One region of the Erwinia sp. CGal63 genome, then DNA from elsewhere that is predicted to be linked to it. Evidence: riboswitches for the same ligand, from Rfam matches in the RefSeq annotation. Region 1 holds a riboswitch; each other region holds the start of a gene.

The links. Region 1 has a riboswitch for thiamine pyrophosphate ahead of thiC (phosphomethylpyrimidine synthase ThiC). Riboswitches for the same ligand answer to the same signal wherever they lie in the genome.
Region 2: linked by a shared signal. The riboswitch ahead of thiM (hydroxyethylthiazole kinase) and the one ahead of thiC (phosphomethylpyrimidine synthase ThiC) in region 1 are both predicted to bind thiamine pyrophosphate.
Region 3: linked by a shared signal. The riboswitch ahead of thiB (thiamine ABC transporter substrate binding subunit) and the one ahead of thiC (phosphomethylpyrimidine synthase ThiC) in region 1 are both predicted to bind thiamine pyrophosphate.

The regions. Positions count from the first base shown of each region.
Region 1 is NZ_JAKUMN010000005.1:2,819-12,389, forward strand. It holds gene purD (phosphoribosylamine--glycine ligase) at 1-493, shown strand, start outside; gene MKZ79_RS15335 (DUF1481 domain-containing protein) at 533-1,180, opposite strand; gene hupA (nucleoid-associated protein HU-alpha) at 1,251-1,523, opposite strand; gene MKZ79_RS15345 (YjaG family protein) at 1,712-2,302, opposite strand; gene nfi (deoxyribonuclease V) at 2,368-3,036, opposite strand; gene hemE (uroporphyrinogen decarboxylase) at 3,039-4,106, opposite strand; gene nudC (NAD(+) diphosphatase) at 4,146-4,919, opposite strand; gene rsd (sigma D regulator) at 4,993-5,496, shown strand; TPP riboswitch at 5,589-5,689, shown strand; gene thiC (phosphomethylpyrimidine synthase ThiC) at 5,765-7,699, shown strand; gene thiE (thiamine phosphate synthase) at 7,696-8,337, shown strand; gene MKZ79_RS15380 (HesA/MoeB/ThiF family protein) at 8,330-9,091, shown strand; gene thiS (sulfur carrier protein ThiS) at 9,075-9,275, shown strand; gene MKZ79_RS15390 (thiazole synthase) at 9,277-9,571, shown strand, end outside.
Region 2 is NZ_JAKUMN010000001.1:256,200-265,770, forward strand. It holds gene MKZ79_RS01050 (S6 family peptidase) at 1-1,871, opposite strand, end outside; TPP riboswitch at 2,494-2,590, shown strand; gene thiM (hydroxyethylthiazole kinase) at 2,623-3,411, shown strand; gene thiD (bifunctional hydroxymethylpyrimidine kinase/phosphomethylpyrimidine kinase) at 3,408-4,205, shown strand; gene MKZ79_RS01065 (GntR family transcriptional regulator) at 4,223-4,909, opposite strand; gene MKZ79_RS01070 (mannitol dehydrogenase family protein) at 4,999-6,465, opposite strand; gene MKZ79_RS01075 (MFS transporter) at 6,504-7,787, opposite strand; gene MKZ79_RS01080 (Zn-dependent oxidoreductase) at 7,905-8,915, opposite strand; gene manD (D-mannonate dehydratase ManD) at 8,926-9,571, opposite strand, start outside.
Region 3 is NZ_JAKUMN010000004.1:80,650-90,220, reverse strand. It holds gene sgrR (HTH-type transcriptional regulator SgrR) at 1-1,250, shown strand, start outside; TPP riboswitch at 1,286-1,384, shown strand; gene thiB (thiamine ABC transporter substrate binding subunit) at 1,421-2,407, shown strand; gene thiP (thiamine/thiamine pyrophosphate ABC transporter permease ThiP) at 2,383-4,002, shown strand; gene thiQ (thiamine ABC transporter ATP-binding protein ThiQ) at 3,986-4,687, shown strand; gene MKZ79_RS13855 (SDR family oxidoreductase) at 5,125-5,961, shown strand; gene MKZ79_RS13850 (type 1 glutamine amidotransferase domain-containing protein) at 6,039-6,719, opposite strand; gene MKZ79_RS13845 (TetR/AcrR family transcriptional regulator) at 6,930-7,538, opposite strand; gene MKZ79_RS13840 (MFS transporter) at 7,945-9,255, shown strand; gene MKZ79_RS13835 (substrate-binding domain-containing protein) at 9,265-9,571, shown strand, end outside.

The sequences.
Region 1 (9,571 bases):
CAATGTCTACACCGGTTTCCTGTACGCCGGCCTGATGATCGACAAGAGCGGCCAGCCAAAAGTGATCGAATTCAACTGTCGCTTTGGCGATCCGGAAACGCAGCCAATCATGCTGCGCCTGCAGTCGGATCTGGTGGATCTGTGCCTGGCGGCCGTTGACGGCAAGCTGGACAGCAAGGATTCAGTCTGGGATCCGCGTCCCTCGCTGGGCGTGGTGCTGGCGGCTGGCGGCTATCCTGGCGACTACAACACCGGCGACCAGATCCACGGACTGCCGCTGGAAGAGACGCCGGATGGCAAGATATTCCATGCCGGAACAAAAATGCAGGACGATCTGGTAGTCACTAACGGCGGACGCGTTCTCTGCGTGACGGCGCTGGGCGAAGACGTGGCGGCGGCGCAGAAGCACGCCTACGAACTGGCTAAGTCTGTCTCTTGGAACGGCAGCTTCTGTCGTCACGATATCGGCTACCGCGCGATCGGCCGTAAGTAACCTCTTCAGGGGATGAGTCCTTCATTCCCTTTCCCTTTCTTAAAAGCTATCGGCTTCGGGCTCCGCCGCGCAAAGGTCTTCCTGCGTCGCCAGCAGCAGCTGCGTGCCGCCAGGCGCTTCCAGCCAGGCGATGCTGAGCGGCTCGCCAGCTTCCTGCTGTTGCCGGGTAATATAGCGCATGTCGTTGTCATCAAGCCCGGGCGAAGCTTTTTCGCCGCTGCACAGGCTCACGGTGCCGGAAGGCGTCCAGCGTCCCTGTAACAGCCTTACGCGGCCCTTCAGCAAATCGTTGCTGATGTTCAACATACGTCCGGCGTCAAACTGGTAGAGCGCGATGGCGTCGGCGGACAGTGCTTCGCGCCGGTTTTCCAGCTGCCGCTGCATAAAGCTCATCCGGCCCTTCTGGTCGAAACGCAGCGTGACGCTTTCCGGCTGGCTGCCGACGATGTGCCGTTCAATAGAGATGAGCTTGCCCTGCTGCCACTGATAGTCGGTGGTTTGCGACGGCGCCTCGCTAAAAGGGGTATAAACCGTTTGCAGATGGGTGCTCTGAGGAGCGTGCTCTTTGCGCCAGATACGCACGGCGCCGCGATCGGCCAGATAGCCGCTGGCGGTAAAATCGGGGGTATGCTGCGAGCTACAGCCCGTTAGCAGCAACAGCAGAAGAATGCAGGAAGAACGATTCACGGGCTCCTCTGGGCGAAAGCCTGAACAAAAGGGGCTTAACGCCCCCCTGTTTAAAACCTTTCACCGTTGATTATTTAACGGCGTCTTTCAGAGCTTTACCAGAAACGAATGCCGGTACGTTTGCAGCTGCAATTTTGATTTCTTTGCCGGTCTGCGGGTTGCGGCCAGTACGCTCAGCACGGTGGTTAACTTTAAAAGTACCAAAACCAACCAGTTGTACAGCATCACCTTCTTTCAGAGACTCAGTAATCGCAGCCAGGGTGGATTCCAGAGCAGCTTTAGCCTGGGTTTTAGACAGGTCCGCTTTGTCCGCAATTACATCAATCAGTTGAGTCTTGTTCATAAGTTATCCTTACAGTGTATTTATCGCTTGCTAAGCATCGAGTGCGAGGGAAAAACCAGTTTCTGGCACTCTCCTGCATACACGCACCGATAGCCACTTTTTTCAGCCCCCCAAATGTAGACCAGACTGGGGGCGAATGTGAAGCCTTAAGGCGCTACAAATCAGGCCTGAAGTCACGTTTTATCGCCTTACTGCTGAAAATTTATACCGATATTGCTAATCCCTGATTCCCGCAGGTCGGAACGCAGTCCTTTTATCAGCTCGAGATCCCTTTCCTCGCAGGCGCTGAGCAGGCGAAAAATCTCCCACTGGATGTCCCATTCCTCTTCGACGGCGGGATTGGCTTTTAGCTCTTCATCGGTCATTTCGCGTTCGGCCTGGGTCATTTCCAGCATCGCAACGGTAGTGATAGAGGCTTCGCTGACGGCGATCGCATGGGCTAAAGTTTCACCGCTCAGGCGAGAATGCAGCAGCTCGCTCAACGCCACGCAGGCGTCGATAGCAGGATAAACACCGTACAGGTCATAATCCTCTGCCGCCGGGATCGCCTCTTCCAGCTTTTCCAGCTGCGAATCGAAATTAACTTTGGCGTCTTTCACTACCAACGTTTCCCACACCAGATCGAGGATGCGGCGATAAAGTTGCCCGTCGCCAAAGCCGGTCTGCTGGCAAAAAGCCCAGTAGTTGGGATACATGCGTTCACACAGGCAGGCCATAAAAGTCACGTGCTGCCAGCTTTCCAGCTTTTCCAGCCGCAGGTGAATCGGATTACGTAACATGTTGGGATCTCTTAAACAAAAGTGCGCGGCCTGCAGTGTAACCGAAAAGCGGGCGGCTCACACCGTTATAGCGGGATGCCGAGCCGCGCAAAGGCGGGCCGGTTGGAAGCTACCGCGTCCGCCCAGCGGGTCGGCTCCGGCAGGCGATAGCCTTGCAAACAGGTTTCCACCCATTGCAGAGCCGTATCCGCGCTGACGCGGTGGCCCGGCGAAATAAATAGCGGATTGCAGCGCTTTTTGCTGCGCAGCACCCAGCCAATCTGTTCGCCTTTATCGATAAGCGGCTGGCGGGAGCCTGGCTCGTCGCCCAACGGCTCGAACTTGCCGCACAGGCGCCGCTTCGCCACGCCGATGGTCGGCACGTCCACCAGCAGCCCAAAATGGCTGGCGACGCCAAGACGACGCGGATGCGCGATGCCCTGACCATCGACAAACAGCAGATCGGGCTTCTGCTCCAGCTGCTCCCAGGCGGCCAGCAGCGCAGGATATTCGCGAAACGAAAGAAAGCCGGGGATATAGGGCATCGTGGTGGCTATCCGCGCAACGCGATGCTCAATTAGCTTCAGCGACGGATACTCCAGCAGCACCAGAGCGGCGCGCGTGACCTCGCCGCCCTGTTCGAACCCTACATCCGCCCCGGCGATATAGCGCGGCGGCATTACGTCAAAATCATCGGTGCGCACCACTTCCGCCGCGCGCATCGTCTGTTCCTGCTTTAATGCCTGTATATCCATAACTAGTCCTGGTGATACTGTCCTGACAGTTTGTGAACGGCCTCCACAAAAGCACCCGCGTGTTCCGGCGGCACATCCTGATGAATGCCGTGGCCCAGGTTGAACACGTGGCCCGTACCCTTGCCGAAGCCCTGAAGAATGCCTGCCACTTCCTGCTCAATACGGGCTGGCGTTGCATACAGCATAGAAGGATCCATATTGCCCTGCAGCGCAACTTTGTGACCCACGCGACGTCGTGCTTCGCCAATATCCGTTGTCCAGTCCAGGCCAAGCGCATCACAGCCGGTTTCCGCCATCGCTTCCAGCCACTGTCCGCCGCCTTTGGTAAACAGCGTCACCGGCACGCGGCGGCCATCGTTTTCACGCAGCAGGCCGTCGACGATTTTGTGCATGTAGTGCAGCGAAAACTGCAGATAATCGCGTCCGGTCAGCACGCCGCCCCAGGTATCGAAAATCATCACCGACTGGGCGCCGGCGCGGATCTGTGCATTCAGATAAAGCGTGACGCTGTCCGCCAGCTTGTCCAGCATCAGATGCAGGGTTTCCGGCTCGGCGTACATCATCTTTTTCAGTTTGGTAAAAGCCTTGCTGCTGCCGCCTTCCACCATATAGGTCGCCAGCGTCCACGGACTGCCGGAGAAGCCGATCAGCGGCACTTCGCCCTTCAGGTTTTTACGGATGGTGCGCACCGCGTTCATCACGTAGCCCAGCTCCTGCTCGGGATCGAACACCGGCAGTTTTTCCACATCGGCGCGGCAGGTCACCGGGGAAGAGAAGCGCGGGCCTTCGCCAGCTTCAAAATAGAGTCCCAGCCCCATCGCATCGGGAATGGTCAGAATATCGGAGAAGAGGATCGCCGCATCCAGCGCGTAGCGCCGCAGCGGTTGCAGCGTGACTTCACAGGCCAGCTCGGCATTCTTGCACAGCGACATAAAATCGCCGGCCTGGGCGCGCGTGGCTTTATATTCCGGCAAATAGCGTCCGGCCTGACGCATCATCCAGACGGGCGTGACGTCCACCGGCTGACGCAGCAGGGCACGCAAATAACGATCGTTCTTCAGTTCACTCATTTTCAGGACTCTTTTTCATTCAGGCGCACAGTATATCAGCTATTCTGCCTCGGCGCGGCAGAGCGCGACGGTGTCTTCAATCAGCCGGCGGGCAACGGTACCGGCTGGCGGCAGCGCTGGCAGCGCGTCAAAGCGATACCAGTTCGCGTCCAGCAGCTCTTTCGAATCGATGCGGATTTCGCCGCTGTCGTAGTCGGCCATAAAAGCCATCATCAGCGACTGCGGGAAAGGCCAGGGCTGCGAAGAGACATAGCGTAGGTTTTTGACTTTAATGCCGCTCTCTTCCATCACTTCCCGCGCGATGGTCTGCTCCAGCGTCTCGCCCACTTCGACGAAACCGGCCAGTACCGTATAGATGCCGTTGCGATGACGGGTATGCTGAGCCAGCAGGATCTCGTCGCCGCGTCGGATCGCCACGATAATGCAGGGCGCGATCTGTGGATAGTAGCGCTGACGGCAGTGGCCGCACAGGCAGGCCCATTCCGTTTTGCTACGGTGCATGGCGTGGCCGCAGTAGCCGCACCACTTATGCGAACGGTAAAACTCTGCCAGCTGGACGCCGCGTCCCGCCAGCTGAAACAGCGCGGGATCCTGATCGAGCAGCTGGCGCAGCGAAGCCATCCCTTCCGGCCGGTTTTCGCAGATCAGCCGCACCGGTTCGCCCTGCCATTCGCCGATAAGCGATCCTTTGGATCCTGCGAAGCCCAAATTTTGCGCGCTACCGTATGGTAATTGACCTTTCGGCAGCCAAAGTTTCTGTTCATGGCTGACAACCCACCAGCCAGCGTCTACGCTTGAAATCTCAAGTTCCATAAATTGCTCATCCTCACTTCACGCCTTACCGGATCGGGATCGACAGTTAAAAATAACACTTTTGGAGTCACTCATGCTTGACCAGCTGGAAGTTCTGACCTCACGCGTAGGCGGATGTAGCGAACTGGTAGATTTTTGCCTTCACTCACGTAAGCAGCTGTTAGTTGCCTATTATCAAATGGTTGGCATTAAGCCTAACAAGGAATCACTGACTTCGCTTGACGAAAACGCGCTGGATAATTTTTGCCAAAGCCTGGTAGATTATCTTTCAACCGGCCACTTCACCGCTTACGAACGCTTTATCCAGGAGATGGAAGGCACCGAGCAGCTGGCCAAAGCGGCGCTGATTTATCCTTCGTTACAGGCTAATACCGAACAGATTATGGCGATTTACGATGCCCATCTGGAAAACGCTATCGATCACGACAACTATCTGGAGTTCCAGCAGGCGCTGTCGATCGTCGGCGAAACGCTGGAAGCCCGTTTTACCCTGGAAGATAAATTTATTCAGCTGGCGCTGGAGAAGTACAGTGACCAGCCAGCGGCAAACGACGCGGCAATGGCTCGCCCGGCCTGATAAGTTATAAATTTGTAAAACCCTTGAGCTTTCTATAAAGCCCCTTTATGCTCAAGGGGCAATCAGCTGATTGTCCCTGGCGAAAGCCAGATTTCTTCTTGTCGGAGTGCCCTTCGGGGCTGAGACCGTTTATTCGGGATCCGCGGAACCTGACCAGGTTAATACCTGCGTAGGGAACAAGAGTAAAGATTCAGGTTTGGGCCTTCAGCCCGGCAATTACTCATCCGAACTCCGGACAAGCAAATTTTCCTTTATTCAGGAACTTGCTATGTCTACGTCCGTTAAAAAACCAACCCGACGCGAACAGCGTGCCGAAGCCCGCCAGTTTATCGATTCCCTGCAGGGCGCCGCCTTCCCCAATTCCAGACGTATTTATCTTACCGGCTCCCGAGCCGATTTACGCGTCCCCCTGCGCGAAATCCAGCTCAGTCCGACGCTAACCGGCGGCAGTAAAGACCATCCGCAGTTTGAAGAGAACGAACCCGTGCCGGTATACGATACGGCCGGCCCTTATGGCGATCCCGAAACCGTCATTGACGTCCATGCAGGGATCGCCAGACTGCGGGAAAGCTGGATTTTGGAACGCGAAGATACGCAACCGATCGAGCAGCTTAGTTCCACTTATACGCAGCAGCGCCTGGCGGATGAAGCGCTGGATCATCTGCGCTTCGCAAAGCTGCCGCGTCCGCGCCGCGCGCTGGCTGGCCGCTACGTCACGCAGCTGCACTATGCGCGACTGGGCGTTATCACGCCGGAAATGGAGTTTATCGCGCTGCGGGAAAACATGGGCCGTGAGCGCATTCGCAGCGAGGTGCTGCTCCAGCAGCATCCCGGCCACGGGTTCGGCGCGCAGCTGCCGGAAAACATCACCGCCGAGTTTGTGCGCCAGGAAGTGGCCGCCGGACGAGCGATTATTCCCGCCAATATCAACCATCCCGAAGCGGAACCGATGATCATCGGCCGCAATTTCCTGGTGAAGATTAACGCCAACATCGGCAATTCCGCCGTCAGCTCCTCAATCGAAGAAGAGGTGGAAAAGCTGGTCTGGTCGACACGCTGGGGCGCAGATACGGTGATGGATCTTTCCACCGGCCGTAATATTCACGAAACCCGCGAGTGGATCCTGCGCAACAGCCCGGTGCCGATTGGCACCGTGCCGATCTATCAGGCGCTGGAGAAGGTCAACGGCGTGGCGGAAGATCTCAACTGGGAAGTGTTCCGCGATACGCTGCTGGAGCAGGCTGAGCAAGGCGTCGATTACTTTACTATCCACGCTGGCGTGCTGCTGCGCTATGTGCCGATGACGGCGAAGCGCCTGACCGGCATCGTCTCGCGCGGCGGCTCGATTATGGCTAAGTGGTGCCTGTCGCATCATCGCGAAAGCTTTCTCTACGAACACTTTCGCGAAATTTGCGAAATCTGCGCCGCTTACGACGTCTCCCTGTCACTTGGCGACGGCCTGCGTCCTGGCTCTATTCAGGATGCCAACGACGAAGCGCAGTTCGCCGAGCTGCGCACGCTGGGCGAGCTGACGAAAATCGCCTGGGAATATGACGTTCAGGTCATGATTGAAGGGCCGGGCCACGTGCCAATGCAGATGATCCGCCGCAATATGACCGAACAGCTTGAGCACTGCCACGAGGCGCCGTTCTATACGCTTGGCCCGTTGACCACCGATATTGCGCCGGGTTACGACCACTTCACCTCCGGTATCGGCGCGGCGATGATTGGCTGGTTCGGCTGCGCCATGCTCTGCTACGTCACGCCGAAAGAGCATCTTGGTCTGCCGAACAAAGAGGATGTGAAGCAAGGCCTCATCACCTACAAGATCGCGGCCCATGCAGCCGACCTGGCTAAAGGGCATCCGGGCGCGCAGATCCGTGATAACGCCATGTCGAAAGCGCGCTTCGAGTTTCGCTGGGAAGATCAATTTAACCTGGCGCTGGATCCGCATACCGCTCGCGCCTACCACGACGAAACCTTGCCGCAGGAGTCAGGCAAGGTCGCGCATTTCTGCTCTATGTGCGGGCCAAAATTCTGTTCGATGAAAATTACGCAGGAGGTGCGCGACTACGCCGCGAAACAGGAAGCGGCAGCGCAGCCGATAGAGATCGGTATGGCGGAGATGTCGCAGGCTTTCCGCAGCCGTGGCGGCGAACTTTATCATGCCGCGGACGCGCTTCAGCAAGAGGATAAAGCATGAGCCGCGGCGCCTTTCCTCCAACGGCAGCGAAACTGGGACTCTATCCTGTAGTGGATACGGTAGCCTGGATCGAGCGCCTGCTCGCAGCTGGCGTCCGCACTATCCAGCTGCGCATTAAAGATCTGCCGGAAGAGGCGGTGGAAGAAGATATCGCGGCGGCTGTCGCGCTGGGCAAACGCTATCGCGCGCGCCTGTTTATCAACGACTATTGGCGGCTGGCGATCAAGTATGACGCTTACGGCGTGCATCTGGGTCAGGAAGATCTGGATATCGCCGATCTGGACGCGATTTATCGCGCCGGGCTGCGGCTTGGTCTTTCCACGCACGACGATGTAGAGCTGGATCGCGCGCTGGTCGAACGCCCTTCCTACATCGCGCTGGGCCACGTTTTCCCAACCCAAACCAAAGAGATGCCCTCTTCGCCTCAGGGACTGGCGGAGCTGCGGCGTCACGTAGCGCGTTTATCGGGTATTTCTACCGTCGCCATCGGCGGGATTTCTCTGCAGAAAGCGCCTGAGGTGCTGGCGACCGGCGTCGGCAGCATTGCCGTGGTCAGCGCCATCACGCAGGCCGCAGACTGGCAGGAAGCCACGGCGAAGCTGCTGGCGCTGGCGGGAACGGGAGATTCGCATGCTTAGCGACAGCGATTTTATGCGCTACAGCCGTCAGCTGCTGCTGGAAGAGTTCGGCCCGCAGGCGCAGGAGAAGCTACAGGCGGCCAGCGTGCTGATCGTCGGCCTGGGCGGCCTGGGCTCGCCCGCCGCCGCTTATCTGGCTGCCGCAGGCGTGGGCAAGCTGCTGCTGGCTGACGACGACAAAGTGCATATCAGTAATTTACAGCGGCAGATCCTTTACCGCAGCGGCGATGCCGGGCAGCCGAAAGCGACGCTGGCGAAAGAACGGCTGCAGGCGCTTAATCCTCAGGTGGAATTTGTGACGCTTGAACAGCGTATGGACGCCGACTCGCTGAAAGAGAGCGTGCAGTGGGTCGATCTGGTGCTGGACTGCAGCGACAACATGCAGACGCGCCATGCCGTCAACGCCGCCTGCGTGGCGAGCGATACGCCGCTCATCAGCGCCAGCGCGGTCGGCTTCGGCGGCCAACTGATGGTGCTGACGCCGCCGTTCAGCCACGGCTGTTACTGCTGCCTGTGGCCCGACGCGGTCGAACCGCAGCGTAACTGCCGTACCGCAGGCGTGCTTGGCCCTGTGGTCGGCGTAATGGGCACGCTGCAGGCGCTGGAGGCGCTGAAAATGCTGGCTGGCCTGCCATCCGCGCTGGACGGCCAGCTGCGGCTGTTCGACGGTAAAGCGCAAACCTGGCGCACGCTCAGCCTTGAGCGCAGCCCCAACTGCCCGGTATGCGGAGGCGATCGTGAACATCGTAATTAATGATGAGCCGCACGAGCTTGCCGCGCCGCTAACGCTGGCCACCTTGCTGGAACAGCTTGACCACCAGCAGTCGGGCACCGCGCTGGCCGTTAACCAGCAAATTGTGCCGCGAGCGCGCTGGTCTACCCATCTTTTACAGGAAGGCGATGAGCTGGTGATTTTCCAGGCCATCGCCGGAGGCTGATATGCTGCAGATCGCTGATAAAACCTTTTCTTCCCGGCTCTTTACCGGAACCGGCAAATTTTCCAGCCCAACCGTGATGCTAGACGCGCTAAAAGCGTCCGGCACGCAGTTGGTCACCATGGCGATGAAGCGTGTGGATCTGCGAGGCGGTGATGACGGCATCCTTGAACCTTTACGTCAGCTGGGCGTACAGCTTCTGCCCAATACCTCCGGCGCGAAAACCGCCGAGGAAGCCATTTTCGCCGCCCGCCTCGCGCGCGAAGCGCTGGGAACAAGCTGGGTGAAGCTGGAGATCC
Region 2 (9,571 bases), on a different contig from region 1:
ATAGTTGAAGAGAGTCCCGCCACGCTGCTGGCCCGCTCGCTGATATCCGCCTGCAGCACGCTGTCCGTTTCGCTCAGCACGACGCTGCCCGACAGCAGAGCATGCGCATAGAGATTTAACGCGGCATTTTCAGCCACGGCTATTTCACCTTCCAGCGTGGCGTGATCGCTGACGACCAGCTTAGTGCCGGACTGAACCTCTACCGTATCCGCGGTATAGCTTTTATCCTGCCAGTCATCGCTGTACAGCACGCCGCCAGCGTGAGGAGTTTGTTCGCCTGACAGCGCCAGTTCGCCACGTTTTACCTTCAGCGAGGCGAGTTCGGCGCCGCCCGAAAACGTAGCCTGATAAGCGCTGTCAGAGGCGTAATAGCTGAGGTTTAAGCTGCCGCTATCTTTTTCGCCAAAATGTCCGGCGAAATTAAAGCCGTCGCCATAGAGCGTAACCGTACCGGCTTTCCCGACGTTGCGGTTGACGACAGTGGCGCCGCTGTCGTTATGATTAATTTCGCTGAAGCTCAGGCTGTTGCCGTTGATATCCAGCGTGCCGCCGCGATAGCCAAAAAAGATATTTTTAGCGGCAACCTGATTCGCGTCCGCCAGCACCACTACCGGACGACCGCTTACCAGCGTCACGGTGGAAAAGGCCTGTTTCTTGCCGTTCTCGTCCGCCTGCTGATCCAGTATGACCGTACCGTCACCGACGTTCAGGCTGCCGCCGTTTACGCCGGTCGCATTCACGTGCAGCGTGCCTGCGCCGATCTTATGCAGCGCGTCGCCCGCCTGGCCGTTTACCTGCCACAGCACCGTTTTCCCCGCGTCCACCTCAATGCCGCCGCCGACCCAGGTATACTGCTGGCCGCTGGCTGAAACCACCTGGTAGTCGTTGGAAAACTGCAGCTTGCCAGCGCCAAGATTGACTGACTGGTTCAGAACCAGCGTGCCGCCTTCGCCGTTAAAGCGCAGATCTTTACTGCTGTCCAGCTCTTCATTGGTCGCGGCGGCTGGCGTAAGCGCCTCGACGCCGTGCCAGGCCCAGCTGCTGTCGCCCTGGACTACCGCTTCTTTATTCCAGTAAAGCGTGCCGTTCGCCTGTATATCGATAATATCGGCGTCCTGATTAGCGGCCATCACCTGCGCGACGAAATCATCCTGAATATAAAGCACATAGGTACGCAGATCGTAGGGCGCGCTACCGGCGATAGAGGTTAATACGCCCATCAGCTTCCAGACTTTTTCTTCATTATCGTAAACCAGCATCGGACTGCCGCTGTCTCCGCCCTGAGCGGCACTGTCAAACGGCTGTACGGCTGGATTGTCGGGGCTATAGTTGTACCAACGCAGCCGCCAGTTTTCAAAAGTGGGATTGGTCATCATACCGCCCGACTTCCAGCTATAAGCATCGGCGAGCCAGGTAAGCGTCTGCGTTTCTGCATTAACCTGATATTGCGTTCCTGCGCCGACGCGGGCGTACCAGGTATAGCGTTCCGGATTATCGCGTAATTCAGTCCCTGTCATCGAAGGGATGGCAGCCGCTTCGGTAACAACCTTATTTAAGCGAGGTAAATGAAAATCGCGCTCGTAGTACTCATTACGATTGATTAACTTATAGCTGGTGCTGTATTTGGCGTTATTACCGAAATCCAAGGACTGGTAGCCGGTATTATGCTGGACGCTGGCAAGATAAGAGGGCGCGAACAGCGTCGCGAAGCCGCCGGATACCACGGCGCCAAAGTCAGGCACAGGAAACTCAAGCACGCCAGCCAGCGTACCGTCGGTTTTATAAACGTGAATGTTTTCTGCTCCGACGCGATATTTACCTAAGTTTTCGGCGAAATCACGATAGTCCTGCACCGCGACGTCTTCACGCATGATACCGGCGAACAAGGATGAAGATGTAAAAGAATAGCAACATAAAAACGCAATTATTTTTAATTTCATTGAAATCCCTTTAATTCAAATTAACGATTGCGATATGTAAGATAAATATTAATTTCCCGTGTTTTTTTGTGCCGGGTTAAGCGTGGTTTACCAAATCATATATTTACAGACTTTTCTTATAGTCTAACAATAAAGACATTATCTGTGGAATTTTTTGCGGTCTTGCGCCAGATGGGACGCAATAATATTGATTACCGTCAAGTTAACTCTATTTAATGAATATTATTGGCTGGCTGCCTGCCAGATAAAAAAGAGTTCACTGTGGTTCTTTGAATACTTGTCGGATAAATATTTTTATAATTGTTTAATGATTGGGGTTACTATTTTAATTAAAGGTTTTCTCTGTATAGAAAAGACGTGAAAGATAATAATGCTGTCGGATATTTCCTTCATGAATTTTTATAATCACGCCAGCTAAACGCGCGTCTTTAACACAGGTGAAGAAGAGTTCAGGACGCCAGCGTGCTGATACTTCCTTCTTTCAGCATTCAGCGTTTAATCAGCCGCGCCAGGCTTGCGTAACATCACGCATTTCCCTATGCTGCGAAGCTTGCACTATGACTCGGGGTGCCCTTCCTTGTGAAGGCTGAGAAAAACCCGTTGAACCTGAACTGGATAATGCCAGCGTAGGGAAGTCAGATGCCTGCCCGCATCGCCTTCTTGATCGCCGGTTGGGAGCGCTATGATCCAACCTTCTCGCTTTACGGCCAGCCCGGCCGCTTCACTTTCCCTGTTTCGCCAGCGTTCGCCGCTGGTGCACTGCCTGACCAATGACGTGGTGCAGAGCTTTACGGCCAACGTGTTGCTGGCGCTGGGCGCGTCGCCAGCGATGGTGACCGAACCCGTGGAAGCCGCGCAGTTCAGCGCGATTGCCGATGCCGTATTGATTAACGTCGGCACGCTGACCGCCGCGCGCGGTGAAGCCATGCTTGCGGCGGCGCAGAGCGCTACGGCGGCAGGCAAACCCTGGACGCTCGACCCGGTCGCCGTCGGCGCGCTGACCTTCCGCAGCGATTTTTGTCAGCAGCTGCTGGCGTATCGTCCTGCCGCCATCCGCGGCAACGCCTCTGAAATTATGGCGCTGGCGCGACAGGCGGTTTCCGGGCGCGGCGTGGACAGCCTGCACGATTCCGCCGCAGCGCTGGATGCCGCCGTGCTGCTGGCGCAGTCAAGCGGCGCGATAGTCGCGGTGACGGGCGAAACGGACTACGTCACCGACGGCGAGCGGTTAGTAGCGGTGGCGGGCGGTTCCCCGCTGATGACGCGGGTGGTGGGAACTGGCTGCGCGCTTTCCGCCGTGGTCGCCGCATTCTGTGCGCTGCCCGGCGACCGGCTGCAGCATATCGCTGCGGCCTGTCGGGTAATGAGCCAGGCGGGCGAACGTGCCGCGGCGGCAGCCGGTGGGCCAGGCACTTTTGAGCCGCTGTTTCTGGATGAGCTGTATCACCTGCACAGGGAGGCCGCGCTATGAGAGTCAACGCGCTAACCATAGCCGGTACGGACCCCAGCGGCGGCGCCGGTATTCAGGCCGATCTAAAAACTTTTTCCGCGCTGGAGGCTTACGGCACCAGCGTGATCACGGCGCTGGTGGCGCAGAATACCTGTGGCGTGCAGTCCGTTTATCCGATCGCGGCCGAGTTTGTTTCAGCCCAGCTCGCTTCAGTGCTCAGCGACGTTCGTATTGATAGCGTGAAAATTGGCATGTTGCAGGATAGCGATATCGTGGAAGCGGTGGCGGAAGGGCTGGCGACGGCGTCCATTCCCTGGCTGGTGCTGGATACGGTGATGCTGGCGAAAAGCGGCGATCCGCTGCTTTCCGCGCGGGCGGTGGCGACGCTGCGCGAAAAGCTGCTGCCGCAGGTGTCCATTATCACGCCTAATCTGCCGGAAGCCGCTGCGCTGCTGGCGTGTTCGCCAGCGCGCGACGAAAAAGAGATGCTGCGCCAGGGGCGAGCGCTGCTGGAACTGGGCTGTCAGGCGGTGCTGATGAAAGGCGGCCATCTGAGCGACAGCGAAAGCCCGGACTGGCTGCTGACCCGAGAAGGAGAAGAGCGTTTTACCGCGCCGCGCGTGCCAACCAAAAATACGCATGGCACGGGCTGTACGCTCTCTTCCGCGCTCGCCGCGCTACGGCCACGCCACAATGACTGGCTGACCACGGTGCGCGAGGCAAAGCAGTGGCTGCAGGGCGCGCTACAGCAGGCCGATACGCTGGAAGTCGGGCAGGGCTTTGGGCCGGTTCATCACTTTTACCGCTGGTGGTAACGCGGCGTTAGCCAGCGCTATAGCGGCTCGAACCACTCGCCGTTCTGCTCTGCGATTGGCGTGATGGAAAAAATCATCTCCTGCAGATGGCGGCGCAGCGCCTGCTCCGCGGCTGTGGCGTCTTTCGCCAGCAGCGCCTGCAGGATCTCTTCATGCTGTTCAATCAGGATTTGCGGCGGCGAGACTTTGCTGAGGGTCAGAAAGCGTACGCGATCCATCGTCGCCTTGATATTCTCCACCGTTTCCCAGGCCAGCTCGCAGTTGATGCTCTGGGCGATCAGGCGGTGGAACTCATCATCCAGCAGCAGAAACGCCTGGCTATCCTGACGCTGCGCGGACATCTTTTGCAGCTGAAGATTCTGCTCCAGCAGTGCCAGCGCGGCTGGCGAGGCTTCGGTTGCCGCGCGGCGCACTACGGCCATTTCCACGGCTTCGCGGATAAAACGGCCATCGGCAACGCGCTGAGCGGAGATTTTACGCACAAAAGTGCCGCGCTGAGGCAGGATCTGCACCAGTCCCGCTTCCGCCAGTTTGATAAAGGCTTCGCGAACCGGCTGGCGGGAAACGCTGAAGCGGGCCGAGACTTCTTTTTCGGAAAGCAGCGCGCCCGGCGCAATCGCGCAGGTAACAATATCCTGGCGCAAAAAACGGTAAATTTGCTGGTTAACGGGTTCGCTGGCGGTAATCGTGTAGGCAATAGACATTCGGCAATTTTCATATCAAGGGTGGCCTGACGCCGGGGATGCTCAGTCTAATCAGCCTGATGCCCCGGCGCCAGTGCTTTTCCCTTAGCTTAGCCGATAACCTGACGCACCGTTTCTTTTGCGCCTGCTGTCAGCAATTTCTGGTAATAGTGACTGACGCGCTCGCGGAACAGCGAGTTGTCCGGCAGATCGTCGCCGAATACCGCCCGCAGCGAAAGCAGTGCGGCAACGCGCTCATCGCCTTCAGCGCTGCTGTTGACCAGCTGCGCCAGCTGCTCGTGCAGCGGATCGTTGATGACGATAGTTTTGCCCTGTTCATCCACGCCGCCAACGAAACGCATCCAGCTCGCCACGCCCAGCGCCAACAGCGTAAAATCGCTGCCTCGCGCCAGATGCCAGCGGATGCTGTCCAGCCAGCGCTGCGGCAGTTTTTGCGTGCCGTCGGTAGCGATTTGGTAAGTACGGTGCTTAATCGCGCGGTTTTGATAGCGGGCGATCAGCGAATCCGCATAGGCGACCAGATCGACATTTTTCGTGCTTAGCGTTGGCGCCTGTTCATCCAGCATCAGGCTGCGCGCGGCTTTCAGGTAGTAAGGATCGTCCATGCAGTCGCTGATGTGCTCGTAGCCCGCCAGGTAACCCAGATAGGCCAGCAGCGAGTGACTGCCGTTAAGCATACGCAGCTTCATCTCTTCAAAAGGCAGCACGTCCGCCACCAGCTCCGCGCCCGCTTTCTCCCACGCCGGGCGGCCGCTGACAAAGTTGTCTTCGATGACCCACTGGAAAAAAGGCTCGCACTCCACGCCAACCGGATCGCTGCAGCCGAGTTTGCCGCTCAGTTCCTCAAAAGCTTCCGGCGTCATGGCGGGAACGATGCGGTCGACCATAGTCGACGGGAAAGTAATATGGCTACGAATATAGTCGGCCAGTGCCTGGTCCTGCTGTTCCGCCAGCTGTATCACCACATTGCGGGTTACCCGACCATTTTCCGGCATATTGTCGCAGGACATCACGCTGAAAGGCGGCAGGCCGAGCGCGCGGCGGCGTTTGATCGCCGCCAGAATAATGCCCGGCAGCGAATCCGGCTGCTCAGGATTAGCCAGATCGTGTTTGATCGCCGGGTTATCCAGGTTCAGCTCGCCGGTCGCGGGCTGATAGCAGTAGCCTTTTTCTGTCACCGTCGCGGAGACAATCGCCACGTCCGGCTGGCACATCGCGTCAATGATCTTCTCGATGCCGTCGCCGTGGCGATAAAGCGCTTCTTTGATGACGCCGACCACGCGCGTTTTCAGGCCGCTGTCGGCCTTTTCCGTCACGCTGTAGAGTAAATCCTGCTGGCGCAGCGCCTTAATTAACTCGCCGGTGTTAGCCGGGTTGATTTCGCACTCGCAGTAGCCCCAGTCGCTGTGCTGTTCGGCGGCAAGGATATCCGTGCAAACAGCCTGATGAGAACGATGGAAGGCGCCAAAGCCAAAGTGCACGATGCGTTTATGCAGGGCGGAACGATCGTATTTCGGTAATACAGTGCCTTCAGGCAAAAGATCGACAGATAGCATGGTCAGTCCTTATTAAAGAGAAAAGCGCGCCTGGACAATCAGACGGAGACAGGTTTAACAGTGCCTTTCGGGCTCTTAATCACCACCAGCACCAGCATTGCGCCCAGCGCGGCAATCACGCCAGCCAGCACGAAGGCGCTGTCGAACTTGCCGGTATGGTGCACGATATAGCCGGTGACGATCGGGCCGATAATGCCGGAAAGACTGCCGATCAGATGGATAAAGCCGCTGATGCCGCCAACGCGGCTTTTGTGGACGACGTCCTGGATAATCGCCCAGTAGATCGCGCCGGTGATATAGAGGAAGAAAATGGAAACCGACATCAGAATAACGGCCGGATAAACGCCTTTTACCGAGCCGGCGAAGGCGACACAGATAGCTGCGGCCAGTAGCGACACCACTAGCACAATTTTGCGCGAGAGCAGCAGCTTGCCGGTAATATTGAAAATTTTATCTGAAATCCAGCCGCCAAGCGCCAGACCGACGAAACCCACAACCCACGGAATAACCGTCGTCATGCTCATCGATTTGATATCCAGGTTGTGCGCCTGCACCAGATAGGCCGGGAACCAGCTAAGGAAAAAAAACAGGATGTAGTTGTAGCAGAAGAAGGCGAAGGCGGTGACCAGGATAATCGGCTGGCGTAGATAGTGGCCAAGACCGTGCGCCGCCTGCGCCAGTTCCTCATCCGGCGTGGTCTGCTCAGCTTTCAGACTGTCGATCAGTTCACGCTCCCGCGCGCTGACAAGGCGACTTTTCAGCGGGTTGTCCGCCGCGATAAAGAACCAGGCCACCATCCAGACGATGCCGATAGAGCAGATAATCACGAAGGCCGGACGCCAGCCGAACGCCAGCGCCAGATAGCCGATAATGGGCCCGGCGACCGCGCCGCCCAGCGGCGAACCGGCGCTGAGAAAGCCCATCGCGGTGGCGGCCTGTTTTTTCGGGAACCAGCCGTTGATGGCTTTATTCGCGGAGGCGCAGATTGGGCCTTCCGCCATCCCAAACAGCACGCGCAGGATCAGCATCGACCAGAAGCCGGTCGCCAGCGCGGTAAAGCCGCAAAACAGCGACCACATGCCTACCGCGATGCCCAGCACCAGCGTTGGGCCAAATTTATCCGTCGCCAGCCCGCCGACAAAATTAAACAGGGCGTAACCGAAGAAGAAGCTGCCGAAAATCAGGCCAAACTGCTCGGCGTTCAGCATGAGATCTTTTTCGATCATCGGTACGGTAAGCGAGAGCGCTACACGATCGAGATAGTTGATCATGTAGACGAGAAACAGCAACAGTACAATGGTCCAGCGGAGATTCTTAAACATAAAAAAATCCTTAATTATTATAGTATTGAAAGATTTCTTTACGATTCAGGGAGCCTGATTAAGGGAGAGCGACTCTCCCTTACCGAATACGGCCCTGACCGTTAAGCCCGGCGTTCGTTAACTGACCTCAAGGATAACTTTGCAGCAGCTGCGCGGGTCCTTTTCAAACAGCGTCATCGCTGCCTCGACATCATTCAGCGGCAGGTAGTGCGTCACCAGTTTTTCTGGCGCTATCAGCCCCTTTTCCATCCACTCAATCACCTGCGGAAAGCGCTGGCTGTTGAGGCGGGAAGTAAACAAAGAGAGCTCCTTGCTGGTCAGGCTCTGCTGCGTCACCGTGCAGGGCTCGCCGGAGAAGCCGAGCAGGCCGATGCGCGCCGCAGGCGAGGCGAGCGCCACCGCTTCGGCCAGAATCGCCGGATGGCAGGCGGCATCGATAATTAGCGTTGGTTTTTCGCCTTCCAGCTGTGCCGCCAGCGGGATCTCGCTGTTGTCCAGGGTCACATCGGCACCGCTTTCTTTCGCCATCGCCAGCCTTTCCGGCAGACGATCGGCGACGATCACCTTTTTAACCTTATACACGCCTTTCAGCGCCTGAATCGCGGTCAGGCCCATGGGGCCAGCGCCGAAAATCAGCGCCACATCGTTCGGCTGCGGCTGCAGAAAAGCGCAGATATTGGCCGCGATGGTAAAAGGTTCGATCAGGCTGGCCAGCTTGTCCGGGATCGCTTCCGGCACCCGGTAAGCGTTGCGAGCGGGCGCGACGGCATAGTCGCTGAAACCGCCGTCGCGGTGAACGCCAATCACCTGAAGTTCGCTGCAGACGTTGGGACGACCAACGGAACAGGGATAGCAGTGGCCGCAGCTTACGACCGGATCTACCGCCACGCGTTCGCCGATGCGGGCAGCCTCGACGCCGGCGCCAACCGCGTCAATCACGCCAAAGAACTCATGACCTATCACTCGCGGATAGCGGGCGAAGGGATTATGACCGTGCCAGATATGCACATCCGATCCGCAAATACTGGCAAATTTTACTTTGACGCGGACTTCGCCCGCCGCCGGTTCCGGCAGCGCGCGCGTTTCCAGCACCAGTTTGCCGGGTTCGGCTATCACCACACTTTTCATTATCTTCTCCTTACCAGTTCCACAAGGTGCCGTCTTCCAGACGAGCTACAGGCAGATAAGCGGGTTCATAGGGATATTTCGCCGCCAGCTTTTCGTCGAATTCGATACCCAGGCCAGGCTTGTCGCCCGGATGCATATAGCCATCTTCAAAAGTCCAGCTGTGCTGGAAAACCTCCATCATCTGCGCGGAGTAGCCCATATATTCCTGCACGCCGAAATTAGGCACCCAAAGGTCAAAGTGCAGCGCGGCCGCCATGCAGATTGGCGAGAGATCGGAAGGGCCGTGCGAGCCAGTGCGAACCTGATAGAGCGAGGCGAAATCGGCGATGCGGCGCATACCGGTGATGCCGCCCGCGTGGGTAATGGTGGTGCGGATATAGTCGATGAGCTGCTCTTCGATCAGCTGCTTGCAGTCCCAGATGCTGTTGAACACCTCGCCGACCGCAATCGGCGTCACGGTATGCTGACGGATCAGACGGAAGCACTCCTGATTTTCGGCAGGCGTCGGATCTTCCATCCAGAACAAACGGTATTCCTCCACGCTTTTCCCGAAGCGGGCGGCTTCAATCGGCGTCAGGCGATGGTGCATATCGTGCAGCAGATGCTCATTGAAGCCGAATTTATCGCGGATCGCGGCGAACAATTTAGGCGTGAAA
Region 3 (9,571 bases), on a different contig from region 1:
CGCTGCGCCGCTCGGAAACCCATCTGGCCAGACAGATCTTCAGCGGCCTGACTCGCATAAATGAGGAAAACGGGGAAATCGAGCCGGATATCGCCCATCACTGGCAGCCCGTTACGCCGCTGCACTGGCGTTTCTATCTGCGACCCGCCGTCCATTTTCACCACGGACGTGAAATGGAAGTCGCGGACGCGATCGCCACGCTGGAGCGGGCAAAAAAGCAGCCGCTTTTCAGCCATATTCAGCGCGTTAGCTCTTCCGCACCCTGGACGTTGGATATCCACCTTCATCAGCCCGACCGCTGGCTGCCGTGGCTGCTGGCAGGCGTCAGCGCGCTAATTCTGCCGCGGGAATGGCCTTCGATGACGGATTTCAGCCGCCAGCCCGTCGGCACCGGCCCTTACGCCGTAGTGCGCAACCAGCAAAGCCAGCTGCGTATTGCAGCGTTCGATGACTACTTCGGCTACCGCGCGCTGATCGACGAGGTCAATATCTGGGTACTGCCGGAGATCAGCGAAGAGCTGGTTTACTCCGGCGTCAGGCTGGAAGGCGGCAGCCTGGATGAAAAATCCGAGGAGAGTCGCCTGGAAGAAGGCTGCTATTTTCTGCTGTTCGATCAGCGTTCGCCGCAGGGTCGCGATGAGCAGGTACGCCGCTGGATTAGCGCCATCGCTAACCCGATAACGTTGCTAAGCCAGGCAGGAACCGGCTATCAGCGCTACTGGTTTCCGGCTTATGGACTGCTGCCGCGCTGGCATCATCGCCGGGATCTGGCGGCGCCGGAGAAACCTCCAGGCCTCACCTCGCTGACGCTGACCTGGTATGGCGATCATATCGAGCATCAGGCTATCGCTAATCTGCTGCAGCCGCTGCTGGCTTCTCAGGGCGTTGAGTTAGTTACCAGACAGGTCGATTACGACAGCTGGCATCGCGGCGAAGCGGAAAGCGATATCTGGCTGGGCAGCGCCAATTTCACCCTGCCGCTGACCTTCTCTCTGTTTGCGCTGCTCTATGAGATCCCGCTGCTACAGCATTGCGTGCCGATTGACTGGCAAAAGGACGCGCAGCGCTGGCGCGAGCAGCAGCTGTCGCTGGCCGACTGGAGCAGAGAGCTGATAGCCGACTGCTACTTTCATCCCCTGTTTCACCACTGGCTGCTGCTGGAGGGCGAGCGCAGTATGCGTGGCGTGCGGATGAATACGCTTGGCTGGTTCGATTTCAAATCCGCCTGGTTTGCGCCGCCGGAATCATGACGCTTTCGCTACTCTTTGGAAATCATTAGAATAAGGCGTTCTCAACGGGGTGCGCGGCGCAAGCCGAGGCTGAGATAAACCCGTCGAACCTGATCCGGCTAATACCGGCGTAGGGATTTGAGAGTGTTTTGCTCAGATCGCGCGTCGCCCTGACCCTCAAGGAACGCAAAGTGTTAAAAAAAGCCCTGCCTCTGCTGCTGCTCTGCTCGCTCTCCGCCGTCGCCGCCAAACCTGCGCTAACGGTTTATACCTACGACTCTTTTGCCTCTGACTGGGGGCCTGGCCCGGCGATTAAAAAAGCGTTTGAGGCCGACTGCGGCTGCGAGCTGAACTATGTCGCCCTTGCCGACGGCGTTGCATTGCTGAACCGTCTGCGCATGGAAGGCAAAAACAGCAAGGCTGACGTAGTGCTGGGTCTGGACAACAACCTGCTGGATGCGGCGAAAAAAACCGGCCTGTTTACCGAAAGCCATATCGACACCCACGAGGTTAAAGTGCCGGGCGGCTGGCACGACAGCACTTTCGTGCCCTATGACTATGGCTGGTTCGCCTTTGTTTACGATAAAACCCGACTGGCCAATCCACCCAAAAGCCTGAAGGAGCTGGTCGACGGCAGCCAGCCGCTGAAAGTCATCTATGAAGATCCGCGCACCAGCACGCCTGGCCTGGGGCTGCTGCTCTGGATGCAAAAAGTCTATGGCGACGACGCGCCTGCCGCCTGGCAGAAGCTGGCGAAGAAAACCGTTACCGTCACTAAAGGCTGGAGCGAAGCCTATGGCCTGTTCCTGAAAGGCGAAGCCGATATGGTGCTGAGCTATACCACTTCGCCGGCTTATCACCTGATCGAAGAGAAAAAAACGCAGTACGCCGCGGCGGACTTCAGCGAAGGGCACTATTTACAGGTGGAAGTCGCCGGTCAGCTTAAGGGCAGCAAACAGCCGCAGCTGGCGCAGAAATTTATGCAGTTTATGCTGGACAAGCCTTTCCAGCAGACGATCCCGCAGGGCAACTGGATGTATCCGGCAGTGCCGACAGCCTTGCCTGCCGGCTTTGACACGCTGACCGTACCGAAAACCACGCTGCAGTACTCCTCGCAGGAAGTCGCCAGCCATCGCAGCGAGTGGGTCAGCGCATGGCAACGCGCCGTCAGTCGCTAAGCCGCCGCAGACCGTCGGGCAACCTGGTTCCCGGCGGCCTTGTCGCCACGCTGCTGGTTGCCGTCGCGCTGCTCGCTTTTATGGCGCTGTGGCGTCACGCGTCGGTCAATGCGGGCAGTCTCTGGCACGACAGCTATCTGTGGCACGTCCTGCGCTTCTCGTTCTGGCAGGCTTTCCTCTCCGCTTTACTGGCGCTGGCGCCTGCCGTTCCGCTGGCGCGGGCGCTCTGGCGCCGCCGCTTTCCCGGCCGGAACATCCTGCTGCGCCTCTGTGCTATGACGCTGGTGCTGCCGGTGCTGGTGGCCGTATTCGGTATTCTGAGCGTTTACGGACGCTCGGGATGGCTGGCGACGCTTTGCGGCTGGCTTGGCGTGGACTACCTCTTTTCGCCTTATGGCCTGCAGGGCATTTTGCTGGCGCACCTCTTTTTTAACCTGCCGCTGGCTGCCAGGCTGCTGCTGCAGACGCTGGAGCAGATCCCGACAGAGCAGCGTCAGCTTGCCGCCCAGCTTGGCGTAACGGGATGGCACTCTTTTCGTCTGGTGGAGTGGCCCTGGCTGCGGCGGCAGCTGCTGCCGACCGGTTCGCTCATCTTTATGCTCTGTTTCGCCAGCTTCGCGACCGTGCTGGCGCTGGGCGGCGGCCCCAAAGCCACCACCATCGAACTGGCGATCTTCCAGGCGTTGAATTTTGATTATGACCCCGGGCGCGCCGCGCTGCTGGCGCTTATTCAGATGATCTGCTGTCTGAGCCTGGTGCTGCTGAGCCAGCGGCTGAGCAAGGCGCTGCCTTCCGGCACAACCAGCCTGCAAAGCTGGCGGGATCGGCAGGATAGCCGACGCGCGAAGGTTCTGGATACCGTGCTGCTGACGCTGGCGCTGCTGCTGATAGCGCCGCCGCTGCTGGCGGTGATCGTCAGCGGGTTAAACAGCAGCCTGTTTAGCGTCCTTCAGCAGCCCGCGCTGTGGCAAGCCGTTTATACCTCGATAAGCATCGCGCTGGGCGCGGGCGCGATTTGCGTAATCCTTACCGTAATGCTGCTGTGGAGCAGCCGGGAACTGCGCCTGCGCCAGCAGCCCTTCGCCGGCCAGATGCTGGAACTGAGCGGTATGCTGATCCTGGCGATGCCCGGCATCGTGCTTGCTACCGGCTTCTTTCTGCTGCTGAACGAGACCAGCGGCCTGCCGCAGTCGGCGGAAGGCATCGTTATCTTTACCAACGCGCTGATGGCCATCCCCTATGCCATCAAAGTGCTGGAAAACCCGCTGCGCGATATCGCCGAACGCTATAACCGCCTTTGCCTGGCGCTGGATATTCGCGGCCTGAACCGGCTGCGGCTGATAGAGCTGCGCGCGCTGAAACGACCGCTGGCGCAGGCGATGGCTTTCGCCAGCGTGCTGTCGGTCGGCGATTTCGGCGTAGTGGCGCTGTTTGGCAACGAAGATTTCCGTACGCTGCCCTTTTATCTTTATCAGCAGATGGGCTCCTATCGCAGCGAAGATGGCGCGGTAAGCGCGCTGCTGCTGCTGCTGCTCTGCTTCCTTTTGTTTACCCTGATTGAAAAACTGCCGGGACGCCATGCTGACGCTGACTAACCTGACCTGGATCTACCAGCATCTGCCGATGCGCTTTACCCTTTCAATGCAGGCGGGAGAACGTCTGGCCATCCTCGGCCCCAGCGGTGCGGGCAAGAGTACGCTGCTAAGCCTGATCGCCGGTTTTCTGCTTGCCGACAGCGGCGAACTGCAGCTTAACGGCGCGGATCACCTGCTTACGCCGCCGGCGAAACGGCCGGTTTCCATGCTGTTTCAGGAGAACAACCTGTTCCCCCATCTTACCGTGGCGCAAAATATCGGGCTGGGACTGCATCCGGGACTGCGGCTGGACGCCGATCAGCGTCAGCGTTTACAGAGGATAGCGGAAAGAGTCGGGCTGGAAGCGTACCTGGCACGTCTGCCCGGCGAGCTTTCCGGCGGTCAGCGACAGCGCGCCGCGCTGGCCCGCTGCCTGGTGCGCCAACAGCCGATCCTGCTGCTGGACGAGCCGTTTTCCGCGCTGGATCCGGCGCTGCGCAAGGAGATGCTGGCGCTGACGGATGAAGTCTGTCGGGAAAGAAACATCACGCTGCTGATGGTATCGCACAGCATTGAGGATGCGGCGCGTATCACGCCGCGCAGCGCGCTGGTGGTCGATGGCCGGATCTGCTGGGACGGCGGCACTTCCGCCTTGCTTAACGGCGAGGTCAAAGAGGCTGCCGTGCTGGGAATTGCTCTGCGCTAAAAGCGGCCAGCCGCAGCAGCGTTGCTTCGCCGTTCAAGCCTGCAAAAAACTGCATGCCGACGCGATCGAGGAAAAATGTCCTACAGCCTGACCGGCGAGGCGCTGACACGTCAGCGCCGCAATAATTTGCTCCGCTTTATCAGGTATCTTTTTCACAATTAAGAAGGTGAGGAGTGCTCCTGTTACAGGGCCAGCATTATTAATCACCTCTTAGCCCGTATTCATGACAAAATTGTCTTCGCCAAAAAAGAGCATCATTCAAACTCGTTTCATGCCGTTATATTACCTCTCCTGGATTATTACCTTTCGCATCAGGCAGAATATTATCTCGCCATAACCAAAATGAATGACCGATGTAATGTAACTTTCACAACAAAGTGCTATTAATGCCCTGAGAGAAAATAGCCAGCAGTACACTTCATTAAAGGAAACGGGCAATGATCGACGCGCAAAAAAAGACGATATTAATCACCGGCGGTTCCAAAGGGCTTGGCCTTTCCTATGCCAGAGCGCTGGCTAAAGATCATCGGGTCATCATTACCGGCAGAGACGCGCAGAGGCTGGCCGAGCTTGAAGATGAGTTTCGCGGCGCCATTCACTGCCTGCAGTGCGACGTTACCGACCGAGCTGCTGTCGCCGCCTGTTTCGCTGAAATTGCTGAAAAATTTGGCCATATTGATGTGGTAATCAATAATGCGGGCGTTTGGGGGCCGGTCGATAAATTCGTTGATATCGCAATGGATGACTGGTTTGAAGCGATTAATATCAATCTGCTCGGGCTCTCCTGGTGTACGCATGAAGCGTTAAAACCCATGCGTGCAAAAAAGCGCGGCATTATTATTAATATTGTCAGCAACGCGGGCGTTTACCGCTGGCCTTACTGCACGGCTTATTCCGTCACTAAAGCCGCCGTGATTAAATTAACGGAAAATCTCGCCGTCGAAATGAAACGAGAGAATATCTCTCTTTACGCTTATCATCCGGGTCTGGTGCATTCCACCGGCATGGTCACTAACCTTATTGAAACAATTACCGACAGCAACAGCGCTCGCGGTAAAGCTCTGCAATGGGTTTATAGCGAAAAAGACGCGGGAAATACGGTTGATGAAGCGCAAAGCCTGATCAATATCGAACATCTGTGCAGCGGAAAATATAAATCGTTAAGCGGGCTCTATCTGACGGTCAAAGACGATTTAGATCTGCTGATGGAGAGGAAAAAAGAGATCCGGGCAGGCGATCTCTTTATGCTAAGAGTAAACGGCCTGGCCGTTTAGGCATTCAGCCATGGTTGCGACAGAAGACGGCTACCAACATAGCTTTCCCTGCGGCGCTATGCCGCAGGAAACCTCGATTAGCGCGAAAACTGTTCCAGCAGCAGCGCAGCCGTTGCTGCGGAAGAGCCAGGGTTTTGCCCGGTAATCAGCAGACCGTCCTGAACCACATAAGATCCCCAGTCCGCGCCTTTGGAGTAGATGCCGCCCTGTGCGATCAGCTCATCTTCAACCAGGAAAGGTACGACGTCAGTCAGGCCTACGCCTTCTTCCTCGCTATTAGCGAAGCCGGTCACTTTCTTGCCTTCCACCAGCGGACGGCCCGCAGGCGTTTTCACATGACGTAGCACGCCCGGCGCGTGGCACACCAGCGCCACTGGTTTTTCTGCGGCAATAAATGACTCGATCAGCGCGATGGAATGTTTGTCTTCCGCCAGATCCCACAGTGGGCCGTGACCACCCGGATAGAAAACCGTGTCGTAATCGGACTGAGAAACCGTATCAAGGCGTACGGTAGCGGCCAGCTGCGCCATAGCATCGGCATCCGCTTCGAAACGGTGCGTCAGTTCCGTCTGGAAAGCGGGCTCGTTGCTTTTAGGGTCCAGCGGTGGATTGCCGCCCGCCGGCGAGGCCAACGTAATTTCGGCGCCCGCGTCTTTAAAGGCGTAATAAGGCGCGGCCAGCTCTTCCAGCCAGAAGCCGGTTTTGCGGCCGGTATCGCCCAGGCGATCGTGTGAGGTCAGAACCATTAAAATTTTCATCAGCTATCTCCGAATCGGGGTTATTAAACAATAGTAGACCAGTCGTCTTGTAACGGAGTAAAAAAACAGGCCGGCTTTCTGACCGTGCCATTTGTAAAACCGTTGCCGCGCAATCGCTTTAGTTCAGCAAACTGCGCGACAGCAACAGCGGTTCGCTATCTCTGAAGCCGTTCTGCTGCGACGCGCTCAAAGGCATGTCGCAACCGCTTCTTAAAGCGCTACGCCAAGCGTCTGTCGGGTCAAGCGCATTGCCGCCACAAAGGGCGCTTTATTGCGTGCGATCTTCACCATCACGCTGGCGCCCAGCCAGAGCTGGTAAAGACTTTCGGCCACCTGACGCGGCTCGCTGCCGCCGAGGCTCAGGGAGTTTTCCGTGGCACCCGCTTCCAGCGCTTCCGCCAGCCGCGCGACAATCTGCGACGTCCCTTTGTCCAGCGCCTGGCGCATATTTTCCGACAGATCGGCCACTTCCGCGCCCAGCTTTACCGCCAGGCATTTTCCCTGGCAATCCTGGAAGGACTGCGTATCCTGCCACTGCTGCCAGTAGTTCATCAGCCGCTGCGCCATGGTCAGGCCGCTCTGGCTTAGCGTACGATCAAGCTCGTCCAGATAATCGGCGAAATAGCTCTCCAGCATAGCGACCGCAAAAGCGTCTTTCGAACCAAAATAGTGATAGAAAGAGCCCTTTGGCACGCCTGCTTCGGTCAGGATTTCATTCAGTCCAACCGCCGAATAGCCTCTGCCTGCCATAATGCGCTGGCCGGTCGCGAGAATATGCTCGCGAACGTTGTCTTTGTGTTTATGCGTCGCTGTGTTCATGTTTTAACCCTACCCCTGATTAGACCGGTCGTCTACATTTTCTGGTAACTTTTTTATTACCGCTGCTTTGAATGCGCGCATTACCTTAGCCAATCTCATAGTAAAATTATAATTATCAATAAATTAGATGAAAATTATGGCGTGGTAGCGTTACAGCGGTCATTGTTTGGTACGCCTTTATGAATCACGTCACAAATACGCAATTTCCTCTTAACAATTTTTACCTCTCAGAAAATTAACCTGAAAATAAAACCTGAATAATTCCAAGCAGTTTTCTTTGATTAGCCTGGATTAATGCGCCCAACGCATCAATTCATGCGTTAATTGCGCTTATTTACTTTGCTTTACTCAGCCAGTCTTCAAAGCAGGCGCGGCGAAAAGCGCCACTGACAAACTGGAGATGGCTATGCAACTTACTTCTGGCTCACCCCTTACTACCCGTGCCCGGATTGGCGCTATTTTCCGCGTCACTTCAGGCAATTTTCTGGAGCAGTTCGATTTCTTCCTGTTCGGTTTTTATGCTACCTATATCGCCCACACCTTCTTTCCGGCCAGCAGCGAGTTCGCCTCGCTGATGATGACTTTCGCCGTCTTCGGCGCGGGCTTCCTGATGCGGCCCGTCGGCGCGGTAGTGCTGGGCGCCTATATCGACAAAGTGGGCCGACGCAAAGGGTTGATCGTCACCCTTTCTATTATGGCCGCAGGCACCTTTCTGATTGTGCTGATCCCCTCTTATCAGGCTATCGGACTTTGGGCGCCGCTACTGGTGCTGACGGGACGCCTGTTACAGGGCTTTTCTGCTGGCGCGGAGCTGGGCGGCGTCTCGGTCTATCTGGCTGAAATCGCCACGCCAGGCCGCAAAGGCTTTTACACCAGCTGGCAATCGGGCAGTCAGCAGGTCGCCATTATGGTGGCGGCAGCGATGGGCTTCGCGCTTAATGCTCTTCTTGGAGAAACCGCTATCCGCGAATGGGGCTGGCGCATTCCGTTTCTGTTTGGCTGCCTGATCGTGCCTTTTATTTTTCTGCTGCGCCGCAGGCTGGAAGAGACGCAGGAATTCAACGCCCGCCGCACGCATCTGGCGATGCGCCAGGTATTTAAAACGCTGCTGGCTAACTGGCAGGTTGTGGTCGCCGGGATGTTGATGGTCGCCATGACCACCACCGCTTTTTATCTGATCACCGTTTATGCGCCGACCTTCGGCAAAAGAGTGCTGCTGCTCAGCGCTTCCGACAGTCTGCTGGTAACGCTGCTGGTCGCCGTCTCCAACTTCTGCTGGCTGCCGGTGGGCGGCGCGCTCTCCGATCGTTTCGGCCGCAAGCCGGTGCTGATTGCCATGACGCTATTGGCGCTTGCCACCTCCTGGCCCGCGCTGCGCCTGCTGGCCGACGCACCGGGTTTCTTTATGATGCTGGGCGTGCTGCTGTGGCTGTCGTTTATTTATGGCCTGTACAACGGCGCCATGATCCCGGCCCTGACGGAAATTATGCCGCCGGAGGTGCGGGTTGCCGGTTTCTCGCTGGCCTATAGCCTGGCGACCGCGATTTTCGGCGGCTTCACGCCGGTGGTTTCTACAGGCCTGATTGAGCTGACAGGCGATAAAGCCTCACCGGCTTACTGGATGAGCTTTGCCGCCGTTTGCGCGCTGCTGGCAACGCTTTACCTTTATCGCCGCAGCGCCACGCATTTTCAGTCTGCCGCTAAATCGCTCGGTTAAGGAGAGAGCATGAACAAAACAGGTCGTATCGTGATAGCGCTGCCGCTGCTGGCGCTTTTCAACGCAGGCGTACAGGCAAAAGAGCTGACGGTCATGATTTCCGGCGGTTTTAAAGCCGCCTGGGAGCAGCTCGCTCCGCGCTTCGCTGCGCAGGAAGGCTATAAAATCACTACGGTTTCGGGGCCTTCGATGGGGCAATCGGCGCAGGCTATCCCCGCCAGACTGGCTCGCGGGGAACGAGCAGACGTAGTGATTATGGTTGGCGACGCGCTGGAAAAACTCGATAAAGCGGGTTGGGTTTTGCCTGGCTCCCGCG